One region of the Citrobacter tructae genome, then DNA from elsewhere that is predicted to be linked to it. Evidence: predicted binding sites of a transcription regulator. Region 1 holds the regulator's gene; each other region holds the start of a gene.
What was found. Region 1 encodes Fur, which represses iron uptake genes when iron is present. Its sites were predicted from a motif close to ATAATAATGAGAACNACTATCAA; they were not measured.
Positions count from the first base shown of each region.

Region 2: the regulator Fur is predicted to act here: its motif matches at 1,790-1,812, upstream of exbB (tol-pal system-associated acyl-CoA thioesterase).
Region 3: the regulator Fur is predicted to act here: its motif matches at 1,231-1,253, upstream of feoA (ferrous iron transporter A).
Region 4: the regulator Fur is predicted to act here: its motif matches at 2,646-2,668, upstream of E4Z61_RS03185 (TonB-dependent siderophore receptor).

Region 1 covers NZ_CP038469.1:1,939,749-1,943,354, reverse strand. Annotated here, with positions in the region: gene chiP (chitoporin ChiP) at 1-839, shown strand, start outside; gene E4Z61_RS10220 (ChiQ/YbfN family lipoprotein) at 889-1,221, shown strand; gene fur (ferric iron uptake transcriptional regulator) at 1,325-1,771, opposite strand; gene E4Z61_RS10210 (ryhB-regulated fur leader peptide) at 1,764-1,850, opposite strand; gene fldA (flavodoxin FldA) at 2,061-2,591, opposite strand; gene ybfE (LexA regulated protein) at 2,747-3,034, opposite strand; gene ybfF (esterase) at 3,163-3,606, opposite strand, start outside.
Region 2 covers NZ_CP038469.1:4,161,390-4,164,995, reverse strand. Annotated here, with positions in the region: gene E4Z61_RS20625 (hypothetical protein) at 1-86, shown strand, start outside; gene E4Z61_RS20620 (cytoplasmic protein) at 88-495, shown strand; gene exbD (TonB system transport protein ExbD) at 562-987, opposite strand; gene exbB (tol-pal system-associated acyl-CoA thioesterase) at 994-1,728, opposite strand; gene metC (cystathionine beta-lyase) at 1,978-3,165, shown strand; gene yghB (DedA family general envelope maintenance protein YghB) at 3,297-3,606, shown strand, end outside.
Region 3 covers NZ_CP038469.1:3,753,767-3,757,372, reverse strand. Annotated here, with positions in the region: gene E4Z61_RS18580 (Tex family protein) at 1-988, shown strand, start outside; gene feoA (ferrous iron transporter A) at 1,364-1,591, shown strand; gene feoB (Fe(2+) transporter permease subunit FeoB) at 1,610-3,606, shown strand, end outside.
Region 4 covers NZ_CP038469.1:544,753-548,358, forward strand. Annotated here, with positions in the region: gene E4Z61_RS03180 (glycine zipper 2TM domain-containing protein) at 1-302, shown strand, start outside; gene E4Z61_RS03185 (TonB-dependent siderophore receptor) at 366-2,546, opposite strand; gene comR (TetR family copper-responsive transcriptional repressor ComR) at 2,795-3,430, opposite strand.

The DNA.
Region 1 (3,606 bases):
TCTCCTACATGTGGGCCAACGAATATAAAGCACCGTGGCACACCGAAGTCGATAAATTTTATCAGGCCGATAAAAAAACCAAGGTGGATTACCTCCATTCGGTTGGCGCGAAATACGACTTTAAAAATAACCTGTTACTGGAAGCGGCATTTGGTCAGTCCGAAGGCTATGTCGATCAATATTTCGCGAAAGCCAGTTACAAATTTGATTTAGGCGGCAACCCGTTTACCACCAGCTATCAGTTCTACGGCGCACGTGACAAGGTTGATGACCGTACGGTTAACAACATTTATGACGGCACCGCCTGGCTGCAGGCGTTGACTTTTGGCTACAAAGTGGCGGAAGTGGTTGACCTGCGTTTGGAAGGAACCTGGGTTAAAGCGGACGGACAGCAGGGCTACTTCCTGCAGCGTATGACCCCAACTTATGCTTCTTCAAACGGTCGCCTGGACGTGTGGTGGGATAACCGTTCTGACTTCAACGCCAACGGTGAAAAAGCGGTCTTCTTTGGCGCAATGTATGACCTGAAGAACTGGAACCTGCCAGGTTGGGCTGTGGGTGCCTCCTATGTTTACGCCTGGGACGCTAAGCCATCGACCTGGCAGACTAACCCGGATGCGTACTACGACAAAAATCGTACCATCGAAGAGTCGTCTTACAGCCTGGATGCGGTCTACACCCTGCAGGATGGTCGTGCGAAAGGCACCATGTTTAAACTGCACTTCACCCAGTACGACAACCATTCAGACATTCCGAGCTGGAGCGGTGGTTACGGCAACATCTTCCAGGATGAGCGTGACGTGAAGTTTATCGTGATTGCACCATTCACCATCTTCTAATGCCAACAGCGGCGGGCTTGGTGTCTGCCGCAACGTTGAGGACCGTTCTATGAAAAAACTGATACTCATCGCCATTATGGCAACCGGGCTGGTGGCCTGTGCGCAATCGCCTGCACCAAAAGAAGACAGCCGTTTGAAAGAAGCCTACAGCGCCTGTATTAACACCGCCCAGGGATCGCCAGAGAAAATCGAGGCCTGCCAAAGCGTGTTAAACGTGCTGAAGAAAGAAAAACAGCATCAGCAGTTTGCCAATGAAGAAAGCGTACGGGTACTGGATTACCAGCAGTGTATCCAGGCGACGCGTACAGGCAACGATCAGGCCGTTTCGGCCGATTGCGACAAGGTCTGGCAGGAAATTCGCAGCAAGAATACGGCTCAGTAAAACGTCACCGTTGTTATCCTAAAAGGACTCGCTGATGCAGCGGGTCTTTTTTATGTGTATAAAAAAAGCCAACCGTAAGGTTGGCTTTTCAGAATGCATCACATTACTTGGCATCGTGTGCATGATCATCTTCGCGGCAATCGCCTTCAGCACAGTGGCCGTAAAGATAGAGGCTATGGTTGGTTAGACGAATACCATGTTTAGCCGCAATCTCACGCTGGCGCGCTTCGATGGAGTCATCACTGAATTCGACCACTTTGCCACAGTCGAGGCAGATCAGGTGATCGTGATGATGTTGCTGGGTCAGTTCGAAGACGGATTTACCCCCTTCGAAATTATGGCGGGTCACGATACCAGCATCGTCAAATTGGTTCAGCACACGATACACGGTCGCCAGACCAATCTCTTCACCCATATCGATCAGGCGTTTGTATAAGTCTTCCGCACTGACGTGATGGTTATCCGGTCCCTGAAGAACTTCCAGAATTTTTAAACGAGGAAGCGTTACTTTCAGGCCAGCCTTCTTTAATGCGGTATTGTTGTCAGTCATGCGGAATCTGTCCTGTAGCTAAACGGTTCACTTCATTAAAAGAAGTGACAGAAATTGCACTTGAGATAATGCGTATCATTATAGAACTGCCATGGCTAAATGAAAACAGCAAGTCTCTGGCAAATATTGTTAATCAAAACGTGGTATCGCCAACAATCACACTGTGCAATACCCGATTGGCATCCAGCCATTGTACAGGGTCAGGCGAAAAAGTTAAAAATTTGTAGCAATTATTTTGATTGGTTTTATCTATAGATGAGGCGCCGATGAAGATCAGCGCCTCATGAAATCAGGCGTTAATGATTTCGTCGAGATGCAGTTCGGATGAAATCTGCTTAACCCATTTTTCTACGCGTTCAGCGGTCAGCTCCGGCTGGCGATCTTCGTCGATAGCCAGGCCAACAAAGTGATCGTCGTCCGCCAGACCTTTGGACGCTTCAAAGTGATAACCTGCCGTTGGCCAGTGGCCGACGATAGTTGCACCACGTGGTTCGATGATGTCGCGAATTGTACCTAACGCATCACAGAAATATTCTGCGTAATCTTCCTGGTCGCCGCAGCCAAACAACGCAACCAGTTTGCCGTTAAAATCAATGTCTTCGAGAGTCGGGAAGAAGTCGTCCCAGTCACACTGCGCTTCACCGTAGTACCAGGTAGGGATGCCGAGCAGCAAAATGTCATACCCTTCCAGGTCTTCTTTGCTGCTTTTTGCAATGTCATGTACATCGGCAACGTCTTTACCAAGCTGTTTTTGAATCATTTTTGCGATGTTTTCGGTATTGCCGGTGTCGCTGCCGAAAAAGATGCCAGTGATTGCCATGAGTAAAATAACCTCTTGAAACTTATTGAAATGGTGGTGGCGCAATGCCCACGGATAAGGGCAATCATAGCAGAACAGTCAGGCATGCGGAAACAGCAAACACGCTGGACTGCACTCTGTGCTACACGATTTATGATTTAGAGCAGAAATTCAGACTATGCCTGACCATGCAATGCGGCGAGTTGGTTCATCAGCATCTCTTCGATGAGCTCGCTGCGACTCATGTTACGCGCGTCCGCCAGTTCATTCAGCGCGTCAACGGCGTCGGCGTTCAGTTTCAGTTCGACACGCTTAAGCCCACGAACTTTGTCGCGTTTAAGCTGATTACGTTTATTAATACGTAACTGTTCATCACGCGAAAGCGGATTGGTTTTGGGTCGTCCCGGGCGACGCTCCTGCGCGAACAGATCTAATGTCGTACGGTCCGTTTGTTCTTTGGCCATGATCTTGGTGACTTCGGGGAAACAATCAGCCAGGCGTCTGCCCGGATGGATAGCGCGCCATCATACATCAGCAGGGGAGGCGCGCCAACGCCCACGCACGTATTCGCGCGCGGACGCTGAGTTTTTAATCAGTTAGTGCGTTCTGTCAGATAACGACGGATGGCGCGCAGCACGGCATCGGGTTTTTCTGCATGCACCCAATGACCTGCTCCGGCAATAACGTGCGCCCGCGCCTGCGGAAATTGCGCCAGCAGTGGGGCGCGATACGCTTCGCTCACGTAAGGCGAGTTGCCGCCGGGGATAAACAGTGCCGGGTGGTCCCATGCCGGAATGGTTTCCCAGCCGACAATATGTGGGTACTGTTCCCATAGCACCGGGACGTTAAAGCGCCACTCACCGTCAACAAAGGATTTCAGCAGAAACTGAATAACGCCTTCTTCTTTCAGAAATTGGCGCATCACGCTTGCCGCCTGCTGGCGTGAGGCAGCTTGCGCATCCGTCACGGCATTTATTGCAGCGAAGATCTCATCGTGACGGCGGACATGATAGTCAACCGGGGCGATATCGATAGC
Region 2 (3,606 bases), 2.2 Mb from region 1:
TAAATGAGCAGGGCAATAAAATTTGGCTTAATTTAATTACGCGTGAAACCAGCGCTCCCATTTTTTATTCTCTGGAAGAAAAATAAAATGAAAGATGTTGAGGATAACAACGTTTATTTGGCTTTAGACAACCATAAAAGTGATGAATTTGTCTTAAAGCAGAATCTGGATATCTTGATTGCCAATAAGAACGCCACATTGGAAAGCGTGGCCCAGGAGACGGTATCAATACCCGCTGCGCTGGTACGCATGAAGTGGCAAAATCGCCATGAAATTTATGCCCTGCAGGCTAAAGAAGAGATCTACGGCGCCACGATTGAGGCTATCATTGCCCAACAGCCAGAATTGCGGGACAAAATCATGGCCCGTCTGGAAAGCACCTACCAGCATATACTCGCGCGAGAAACCGCCACATTGCGCCTGACGCGTAAGCTATCAGAAGGAAGCTATACAGCGACCAAGGTCACTACCGTCGCGCTGGATGAGACGAAATAAGGGAGTGGAGAAAGAGTCAGAAACAGGAGGCCGGGTAAGGCAAAAACCCTCACCCGGCAGCAGAGATTACTTCGCTTTCACGGTCTCTTCACCGACCAAACCAATCTTCAGGAAACCTGCCTGGTGCAGCGTATCCATCACTTTCATCATGGTTTCATAGTCGACAGTTTTATCGGCACGGAAGAAGATAGTCGTGTCTTTCTTGCCTTCCGTCAGCGCGTTTAGCGCGTTAATCATGGTTTCATCGGTCACCTGCTCGTTGCCGATAAACATGGTGTTATCCGCTTTTACTGACAGGTAAACCGGTTTTTCAGGACGCGGTTGCGGCGTGCTGGTCGATGCGGGGAGATTCACCTTCACATCCACCGTTGCCAGCGGCGCGGCCACCATAAAGATGATCAACAAAACCAACATAACATCGATAAACGGCGTCACGTTGATGTCGTGCATTTCACCGTTATCGTCCAGATTTTCGTTAAAACTCATTGCCATGGAACATTACCCTACACGTAATTTCTGCGCAGCGCGTACCGGATGTGCCGCAGCGCTTGCGCTCAGATCCAGATCACGGCTTTGCAATAACAGTACCTGTGCGGCGACATCACCCAACATTGCTTTATAGCTGCCAATCTGACGGGCGAAGATGTTGTAGATTACAACAGCGGGAATGGCCGCAACCAGACCAATCGCGGTGGCTAACAGCGCTTCTGCAATCCCCGGCGCAACCACGGCCAGGTTAGTCGTTTGAGTTTGTGCAATACCGATGAAGCTATTCATGATGCCCCATACCGTACCGAACAGACCCACAAATGGAGAGATAGCCCCAATGGTTGCCAGGTATCCGTTACCACGGCCCATATGACGGCCTACAGCTGCGACACGACGTTCCAGGCGGAACCCGGTACGCTCTTTAATCCCTTCGTTGTCATCGCTGCCTTCTGACAGTTCCAGCTCGTTCTGCGCTTCGTTAATTAACAGTGCGCCCAGGCTTTTGGTATCGAATCCAGCGGCAATTTCACTGGCCTGATCTAAAGAGCGGGCTTCAGCCAGCTGTTGCTGTTCGCGCTTAAGGCGGCGCTTCTGCGTAAAGAACTCAAGGCTCTTACTAAAGAAGATAGCCCAGGTGACCACGGACGCCAAAATCAGCCCAATCATCACGCACTTAACCACGATATCGGCGTGCTGATACATACCCCAGACGGAAAGGTCCGTCTGCATCAAATTATTACCCACTCTGTATCTCCAGGACGCAAATCACAAAATCTGAGCGTAATGATATCAAAACGACGTCGAATTGATAGTCGTTCTCATTACTATTTACATAGTGCCGCACCTTTGGTTTCTTTTCCTTGCGCTTACGCAGTAAAAAAGTCAGCAGACACATTTTGGGACTATTTTCTACTTTATGACCCTTCAGCAGGATGCGTCCCCCTGGATTCATGCTAGTTTAGACATCTAGACGTATAAAAATAGGAAACCAACATGGCAGACAAGCATCTTGAGACCACACTCGTTCATGCAGGACGCAGTAAAAAGTACACGCTAGGTTCCGTCAACAGCGTGATCCAGCGCGCCTCTTCGCTGGTGTTTGACACCGTAGAGGCCAAAAAGCAGGCCGCGCACAATCGTGCTAACGGAGCGCTTTTCTACGGACGTCGCGGAACCCTGACGCATTTCTCCCTACAGGAAGCAATGTGCGAGCTAGAAGGCGGCGCGGGATGTGCCCTGTTTCCCTGCGGCGCAGCAGCCGTTGCCAACACGATTCTGGCTTTTGTTGAACAAGGCGACCACGTGCTGATGACCAACACGGCCTATGAACCCAGCCAGGATTTTTGCACCAAGATTCTCGGCAAGCTCGGCGTGAGTACCGGTTGGTTCGACCCGTTAGTGGGCGCCGATATTGTGAAGCACATTCAGCCCAACACCAAAGTGGTATTTCTGGAATCTCCCGGCTCCGTCACCATGGAAGTGCATGATGTTCCGGCGATTGTAGCCGCCGTCAGAAGCGTAGCGCCGGACGCTATCATCATGATCGATAACACCTGGGCTGCCGGGGTGCTGTTCAATGCGCTGGATTTTGGAATCGACATCTCAATTCAGGCCGGGACCAAATATCTGATTGGCCACTCCGACGCAATGGTCGGTACGGCAGTGTCGAATGCCCGCTGCTGGGATCAACTACGCGAAAACGCTTATTTAATGGGGCAAATGCTGGACGCAGATACTGCCTATATGACCAGCCGCGGTCTACGTACTCTGAGTGTTCGCCTGCGTCAACATCACGAAAGCAGCCTGAAAGTTGCAGAGTGGCTGGCCAGCCATCCGCAGGTCGCCCGCGTCAATCACCCTGCGCTTCCCGGCAGCAAAGGACACGAATTCTGGAAACGTGATTTTACCGGGAGCAGCGGCCTGTTCTCGTTTGTGTTGAATAAAAAGCTGAATAATGAAGAGCTGTCGGCGTATCTGGATCACTTCAATCTGTTCAGTATGGCCTACTCCTGGGGCGGCTTTGAATCACTGATTCTGGCCAATCAGCCCGAACACATTGCCGCAATCCGCCCTGAAGGCAAAGTGGACTTCAGCGGAACACTTATCCGTTTACACATCGGTTTAGAAAATGTTGACGATCTGATTGCGGATTTAGCCGCCGGATTCGCCCGAATCGAGTAACATTGCCGCAGTTGGACATATATGCAGACACTTCTGGTGGAAAAGTCTGCAATTGTTGCGTCCGGGATCAAGGCATCCCGGACAATTCAGGAGTACAATCCACGCATAAACGCTGTTCCACAGGAAAGTCCATGGTAGTCATTCAAGATATTATCTCCGCGCTCTGGCAACACGATTTTGCCGCGCTGGCAGATCCGCACGTTGTAAGCGTGGTGTACTTCGTGATGTTTGCCACACTGTTTTTAGAAAATGGCCTGCTGCCTGCTTCCTTTTTACCCGGAGACAGCCTGCTGTTACTGGCCGGGGCACTGATCGCGCAGGACGTGATGAGCTTTATCCCGACGATTGCTATTCTGACGGCAGCAGCCAGTCTCGGCTGTTGGCTGAGCTATATTCAGGGACGCTGGCTGGGCAACACGCGAACGGTAAAAGGATGGCTGG
Region 3 (3,606 bases), 1.8 Mb from region 1:
GCAGGATCCACTGGCCGAGCTGGTAAAAATCGACCCGAAATCGATCGGTGTCGGCCAGTATCAGCACGACGTTAGCCAGACTCAGCTTGCCCGTAAACTGGATGCGGTGGTGGAAGACTGTGTAAACGCCGTCGGCGTTGATCTGAATACCGCTTCCGTTCCTCTGCTGACTCGCGTGGCCGGTTTGACCCGCATGATGGCACAGAACATTGTCGCCTGGCGCGATGAGAACGGTCAGTTCCAGAACCGTCAGCAGTTGCTAAAAGTCAGTCGTCTGGGGCCCAAAGCCTTTGAGCAGTGCGCGGGCTTCCTGCGCATCAACCACGGCGATAACCCGCTTGATGCCTCAACGGTTCACCCTGAAGCCTATCCGATTGTGGAACGTATTCTGGCCGCCACCGAGCAGTCGCTGCGCGACCTGATGGGCAACAGCTCCGAATTGCGCAATCTAAAAGCCTCTGACTTTACCGACGAGCGTTTCGGGGTGCCGACCGTCACCGACATCATCAAAGAGCTGGAAAAACCGGGTCGCGACCCGCGTCCTGAATTTAAAACGGCACAGTTTGCTGATGGCGTAGAAACCATGAACGATCTGCTGCCGGGGATGATTCTGGAAGGCGCAGTCACCAACGTCACCAATTTCGGCGCGTTTGTTGATATCGGCGTTCATCAGGACGGTCTGGTGCATATCTCTTCATTGTCGAACAAGTTCGTCGAAGATCCACACACTGTGGTGAAAGCGGGCGACATCGTAAAGGTAAAAGTGCTGGAGGTTGATCTGCCGCGTAAGCGTATCGCCCTGACCATGCGTCTAGACGAACAGCCGGGTGAAACCAATGCCCGTCGTGGCGGCGGCAGTAACGAGCGTGTGCAGGGTACCCGCCCGGCACCGAAAGCTGCGAAACCTCGTGGTCGTGAAGCGCAGCAGTCAGCCGGTAACAGCGCGATGATGGATGCGCTGGCAGCTGCAATGGGTAAAAAACGCTAAGTTTAAACCGTGTGCCGGATTGTGGTGTAAACTCCCTGTCCGGCATATTTCATATATTATCTTCTCTCTGCCACCTTATATTTATCACTTCATTAACAGATGAAACCTTAATTAAACATTAAGATCCCCAATAATTACTTCCGCGAATCCTTCGTTCCCAACCAGAATAAATATTGAGGAATATCAAAATTGGCTCAAATTATTATCCAATTGTACATTCCGTCACACTTATTCTATTGAAGATAGAAACCATTCTCATTATCATTGATTTGTTGGTTATTTACTCTTTCCTTACGTTGGCTAATCATCTGGTCTCATGCCGCCCTGTCGCCCCATGAGGTAATCATCCAGTTAGCGAGATATAAGTAGGTCCCTATGCAATTCACTCCAGACACTGCGTGGAAAATTACCGGTTTTTCTCGTGAAATCAGCCCGGCGTACCGTCAGAAGCTTTTATCGCTCGGCATGCTACCAGGCTCATCGTTCAATGTGGTTCGCGTCGCCCCGTTAGGCGATCCTATTCATATTGAAACACGCCGAGTAAGCCTGGTGCTGCGGAAAAAAGATCTGGCGTTATTAGAAGTGGAAGCGGTTTCCTGTTAATACAGTGAGTCTATAAAAATGAAAAAACTAACCATTGGTTTAATTGGTAATCCTAATTCCGGCAAGACAACCTTATTCAACCAACTCACCGGCGCGCGTCAGCGTGTGGGTAACTGGGCTGGCGTTACCGTCGAGCGTAAAGAAGGTCATTTCTCAACCACGGACCATCAGGTCACACTGGTCGATTTACCCGGCACCTATTCCCTGACGACGATCTCATCGCAGACCTCTCTCGATGAGCAAATTGCCTGTCACTATATCTTAAGCGGCGACGCTGACCTGCTGATCAACGTGGTCGATGCCTCAAACCTCGAGCGCAACCTCTATCTGACGCTGCAACTGCTTGAGCTGGGCATCCCCTGCATCGTCGCACTGAACATGCTGGACATTGCTGAGAAGCAGCAAGTCCGTATTGAGATCGACGCCCTTTCCGCCCGTCTTGGCTGCCCAGTGGTTCCGCTGGTCTCTACCCGCGGTCGCGGTATTGAAGCGCTGAAGCTGGCAATCGATCGCTACAAAGAAAACGACACCGTCGAGCTGGTACATTATGCCCAGCCGCTACTGCGTGAAGCCGAGTCTCTGGCAGACGCGATGTCCAAAGAGATGCCGCTGAAACAGCGTCGCTGGCTCGGCCTGCAGATGCTGGAAGGCGATATCTACAGCCGCGCCTACTCAGGTGATGCGGCGCAAAATCTCGATGCTGCCATTGCACGTCTGAGCGAGACAATGGACGATCCAGCGCTGCATATTGCCGATGCGCGCTATCAGTGTATTGCCGCTATCTGCGATACCGTCAGCAACACCCTGACCGCGGAGCCAAGCCGCTTCACCACCGCAGTCGATAAGGTCGTCCTTAATCGCTTCCTCGGCCTGCCGATTTTCCTGTTCGTGATGTACCTGATGTTCCTGCTCGCCATTAACATCGGTGGCGCACTGCAGCCGCTGTTTGACGTTGGGTCTGTCGCGATCTTTATCCATGGTATTCAGTGGATTGGCTACACCCTGCACTTCCCGGACTGGTTAACTATCTTCCTGGCACAAGGCCTTGGCGGCGGGATTAACACCGTGCTGCCGCTGGTGCCGCAAATCGGCATGATGTATCTCTTCCTCTCCTTCCTCGAAGACTCCGGCTATATGGCGCGTGCCGCGTTTGTGATGGACCGTCTGATGCAGGCGCTGGGATTACCGGGCAAATCGTTTGTGCCGTTGATTGTCGGCTTTGGCTGTAACGTCCCATCGGTAATGGGCGCACGCACGCTGGACGCCCCGCGTGAACGTCTGATGACCATCATGATGGCGCCGTTTATGTCATGTGGCGCACGTCTGGCGATTTTCGCCGTGTTTGCCGCGGCATTCTTTGGTCAAAACGGCGCACTGGCGGTCTTCTCGCTGTACGTACTGGGTATCGTCATGGCGGTACTGACTGGCCTGATGCTCAAGCACACCATCATGCGTGGCGAAGCCACACCGTTCGTGATGGAACTGCCGGTTTACCACGTGCCGCACGTTAAAAGCCTGGTCATTCAGACCTGGCAACGCCTGAAAGGCTTTGTCCTGCGTGCTGGTAAAGTCATCATCATCGTCAGTATTTTCCTCAGCGCATTTAACAGTTTCTCCCTGAGCGGAAAAATCGTCGACAACATTAACGACTCAGCCCTGGCCTCCGTCAGCCGCGTCATTACCCCGGTGTTTAAACCGATCGGCGTACACGAAGATAACTGGCAGGCCACCGTGGGTCTGTTCACTGGTGCGATGGCGAAAGAAGTGGTTGTTGGTACGCTGAACACCCTTTATACCGCTGAAAATATTCAGGAAGAAGAATTCAATCCGGCAGATTTCCACCTCGGCGACGAACTGCTTGGCGCAGTAGATGAAACCTGGCAGAGCCTGAAAGATACCTTCAGCCTGAGCGTTCTGGCTAACCCTATCGAAGCCAGCAAAGGCGATGGTGAGATGGCAACCGGCGCAATGGGCGTGATGGGCGCGAAATTCGGCAGCGCTGCCGCCGCGTACAG
Region 4 (3,606 bases), 1.4 Mb from region 1:
CTGGCGGGGTTATCGGCCATCAGTTTGGTGGTGGACGTGGCAAAGATATCGCCACCGTAGCGGGTGCATTAGGTGGCGGTTATGCCGGTAACCAGATCCAGGGCTCGATGCAGGAAAACGATACCTACACCAGTACTCAGCAGCGTTGTAAAACGGTGTATGACAAAGCGGAAAAAATGCTGGGTTACGACGTCACGTACAAAATTGGCGATCAGCAGGGCAAAATCCGTATGGATAAAGACCCTGGCTCGCAAATCCCACTGGATAATAACGGCCAGTTGGTGCTGAATAACAAAGCGTAAAAAATAGTTTTATTCTGTACATCAATTAGCCCCCCATTCGCTCAGGCTGGGGGGCTTTTTTTGTCAGAAGGTCAATGCGTAGTTCAGACCAAAGGTGCGACCACGTCCTTTGTACTCATACAGCGACGGGCTGCCATAGGTAGGGCTGTAAAGCAGTGGTGCACGTTGTCCCCACAGCGTGGTGTACTCTTCATCCAGCAGGTTTTCCACGCTGAAGGTCAGTTTACCCAGCGGAAGTTGATAGCTGCCAATAAAGTCCATGGTGTTGTATCCGTCCAGCTTGTTGCCGCTGGCATCGCTCAGGTCGAAGGTTTGCTGACTCTGCACACGTAGCGACCAGGGCTCAGGCGCCCAGCCAACCCAGGCGGTCGCTTTTGACGGTGAGGCCAGCGTGACATCCCATTTCTGCCATTTTCCGTTTTGCTTCACTTCTGATTTTATAATGTTGAAGTTGCTTCCCACACTCCAGTCGGTATCAGCGATGAAGTAATCTACCGCACCTTCGAGACCATAAATCCGGCGATCGTCGGGTTGTACGTTAATGGTCATATCGCTGCGGTTAATGACGATCGATTTATCTGAGGTTGAGTAATAGGCCGCCAGTTGTGTGCGCAGGCTATCACCGGTATAGCGCCATCCCAGTTCGAAGGAGTTAACTTTAATACCTTCCAGTCGTGAATCTGCAACGTTAACGCTGCGCTGGAGCTGGTAACGATCTCCGACCAGTGCATAAGTGCCATTACCGTAGTATTTGCCCGGATCGGGGAGTTCCACCCCCTGAGAAAAGTTAAACCACGTCTGCTGACGGTCGGTCAGGTGGGCGAGGATCCCGGCATTAAACAGGAGGTTATCGTAATCGGTTTTCCCGCCCGGGATCGCATCGGCGGAGTTTGCCAGTCCGTTAGCAATCCCTTGTTGCTGTGCGTAACCGACGAAGTCATCAACCCGATTTTCAGTCCATTGATAGCGAATCCCGGCGCTAAGCGTGAAGATGTCATTGATGTCATAACTGTTTTGCAAGAAAGGTGCGAAGTTGGTGATGCTGTATCCAGGGTAGCGCCCGGTGGTGTAAGCGGTGCGGTTATCCATGCCACCAGAAGGCAGGGAATAGGCCAGATCAAAGAATTTCTGATTGGAATCGAAGGTTTCGTGATCGGCATCGATGCCCCAGGTGAGCTCCCAGTTATCCATCAACTGACTGTTGAGGGTAATTTTGGCACCAAACTGATCGGTGTCTTGCTGTGATGCAGAAAAACTGGTGACCTTGCCTTTGCTCAGAGTAGGGAAGGGGTAAAAGGTCAGCGATTCATCACGGTAATATATCTGGCTGACTAAATTCTGGCCGAAGAAATTCGCATCCGAATATTGTAGGCTAATAAGATGACGTTCTGTACCGGGAATACGATCTGAATTCAGACCGTTGCTGGTATACGCTTTACCCGTTCCCGTAACGGCCGACATATTCTCGCCCAGATCTAATCCGTAATCCTCATCGCCCTGACTTTTATAGTACTGGGTCACCAGCTGCAGTTGACGGTTGTCATCAAGCTCAATCGTCCCGGTGCCCATGACGTCCAGACGGTCAGAGTGCTGCAGGCCAGTTTGAGTGTTATCCAGCATTAAGGCATCGTTGTTGCCATCGTACCAGCCCCCAAATCGTTGATAAGCAACAGACATACGCCCGGATGCGCGATCGGTTCCTCCGCTGACGGCTACGGCAACCCGTTCATCATGATCGTTGCTGTTGTTGAACCCGCTTTTACTGCCCAGTTCAAGTTCAACTTCACGTTCAGGTTGGCCTTTTTTGGTGACGATATTAATTAACCCACCGGTACTCCCGCCGCCATACAGCGAGGTTGCGCCTGAGATAACCTCGATGTGCGCAATATTAAACGGGTCAATGGAATCCAGCTGGCGGCTGTCGGTACGCGAGGAGTTGAGACGCACGCCGTCGATCAGCACAACGATCGCGCGACCGCGCATGTTCATTCCATAGTTGGTGCGTCCCTGGCTGCTGACATCAATACCGGGGATCAACTGAGCCAGTACGTCCTTAAACTCTTTACCGCCCTGAACCTGCTGCTCAATCTCCGTGCCTTCAATAACCCAGGTAGTTTGTGCCATTTCTGCCACGGTGCGCTGGCTGCGGTTGGCACTGACGATAAGATCGTCTTCCTCTGCCGCCATTGCCGGAAGGGTTAAGGACAATAAGAGGGGATTGAGCACCCAAAGACGCTTATTCATTCGCATTCCTTTTAAAAAGAGTCGGTCTGTTTTTGTTATTACGGCGCAGAAACCGAGTGTTACATTGGGAAACAGATGTTAAAACAAACGCGAATATTGCTGATAACGATTGTGATTATCAATTGTTTTTACAAAAATGCAGCATTAAGCTCATGAAAACAATGATGAATGTAGGGGCATTCTGAGGGGATCGGGAGCGCGATAAACTCCCGATAATAGAAGTGATGAAAGGTTGTAACGGTAACGCGTTACTCTTTGAGCAGTTCAGGCCACAGACGCAGCGTGGTGCGGGTTATCCGCATCAGTTTCTCGAACGTAGCCCCTTCGCGGGCGCTGATCGACATTCCTTGCAAAATACAGCTCAGAAATTCGGCCAGTTTCTGCGGATCGCAATGAGCTGGAATTTCACCATGTTCCTGGCGTTGGCGAAGAAACTGGGTCAGCGTTTGTTCCTGCATGGCATGACGGGATTTCACCGTGTGCGCAATATCACGAGAAGAGGCGGCAAGCGTTGCGGAGGTATTAATCATAAAACATCCCGCTGGCGTGTCCTTGCTAGTGAAGCAGGTTGCGATTGCTGTGAAATAGTCTTCCAGTGCGGAGAGGAGACTTTTTTCTTCGCAAAAAAGTTGGGCTTCGTGTTTTGCGGCGAAGCGGCTGATGTAGCGATCCAGCACGGCACGAAATAAACCTTCCTTATTGGTGAATTCCGCATACAGCGTTGGCGCTTTAGCGCCGGTCGCCTCCACGAGATCGGCGAGCGATGTCGCTTCATATCCGTGTTGCCAGAAGAGTGTCATGGCCTTATCAAGCGCGGCTTCCCTGTCGAACACTTTTGGTCGGCCACGGCTTTTTTTTGCACAACCTGTCGTTTCAGTTGTCATGGTGCCGTCGTACCTGGTTGGGTTTATTGAACAATCATTATAAAAATATTCTCCCTTACTCTCCAGTGTAATCACGATAAAAATAATTTATTGCTATTGATATGAAAAATAAGACCTTTGTATTTTATATAATGATCGTTATAAAAAAATATTGACGTGTGACCTGGATCACATCT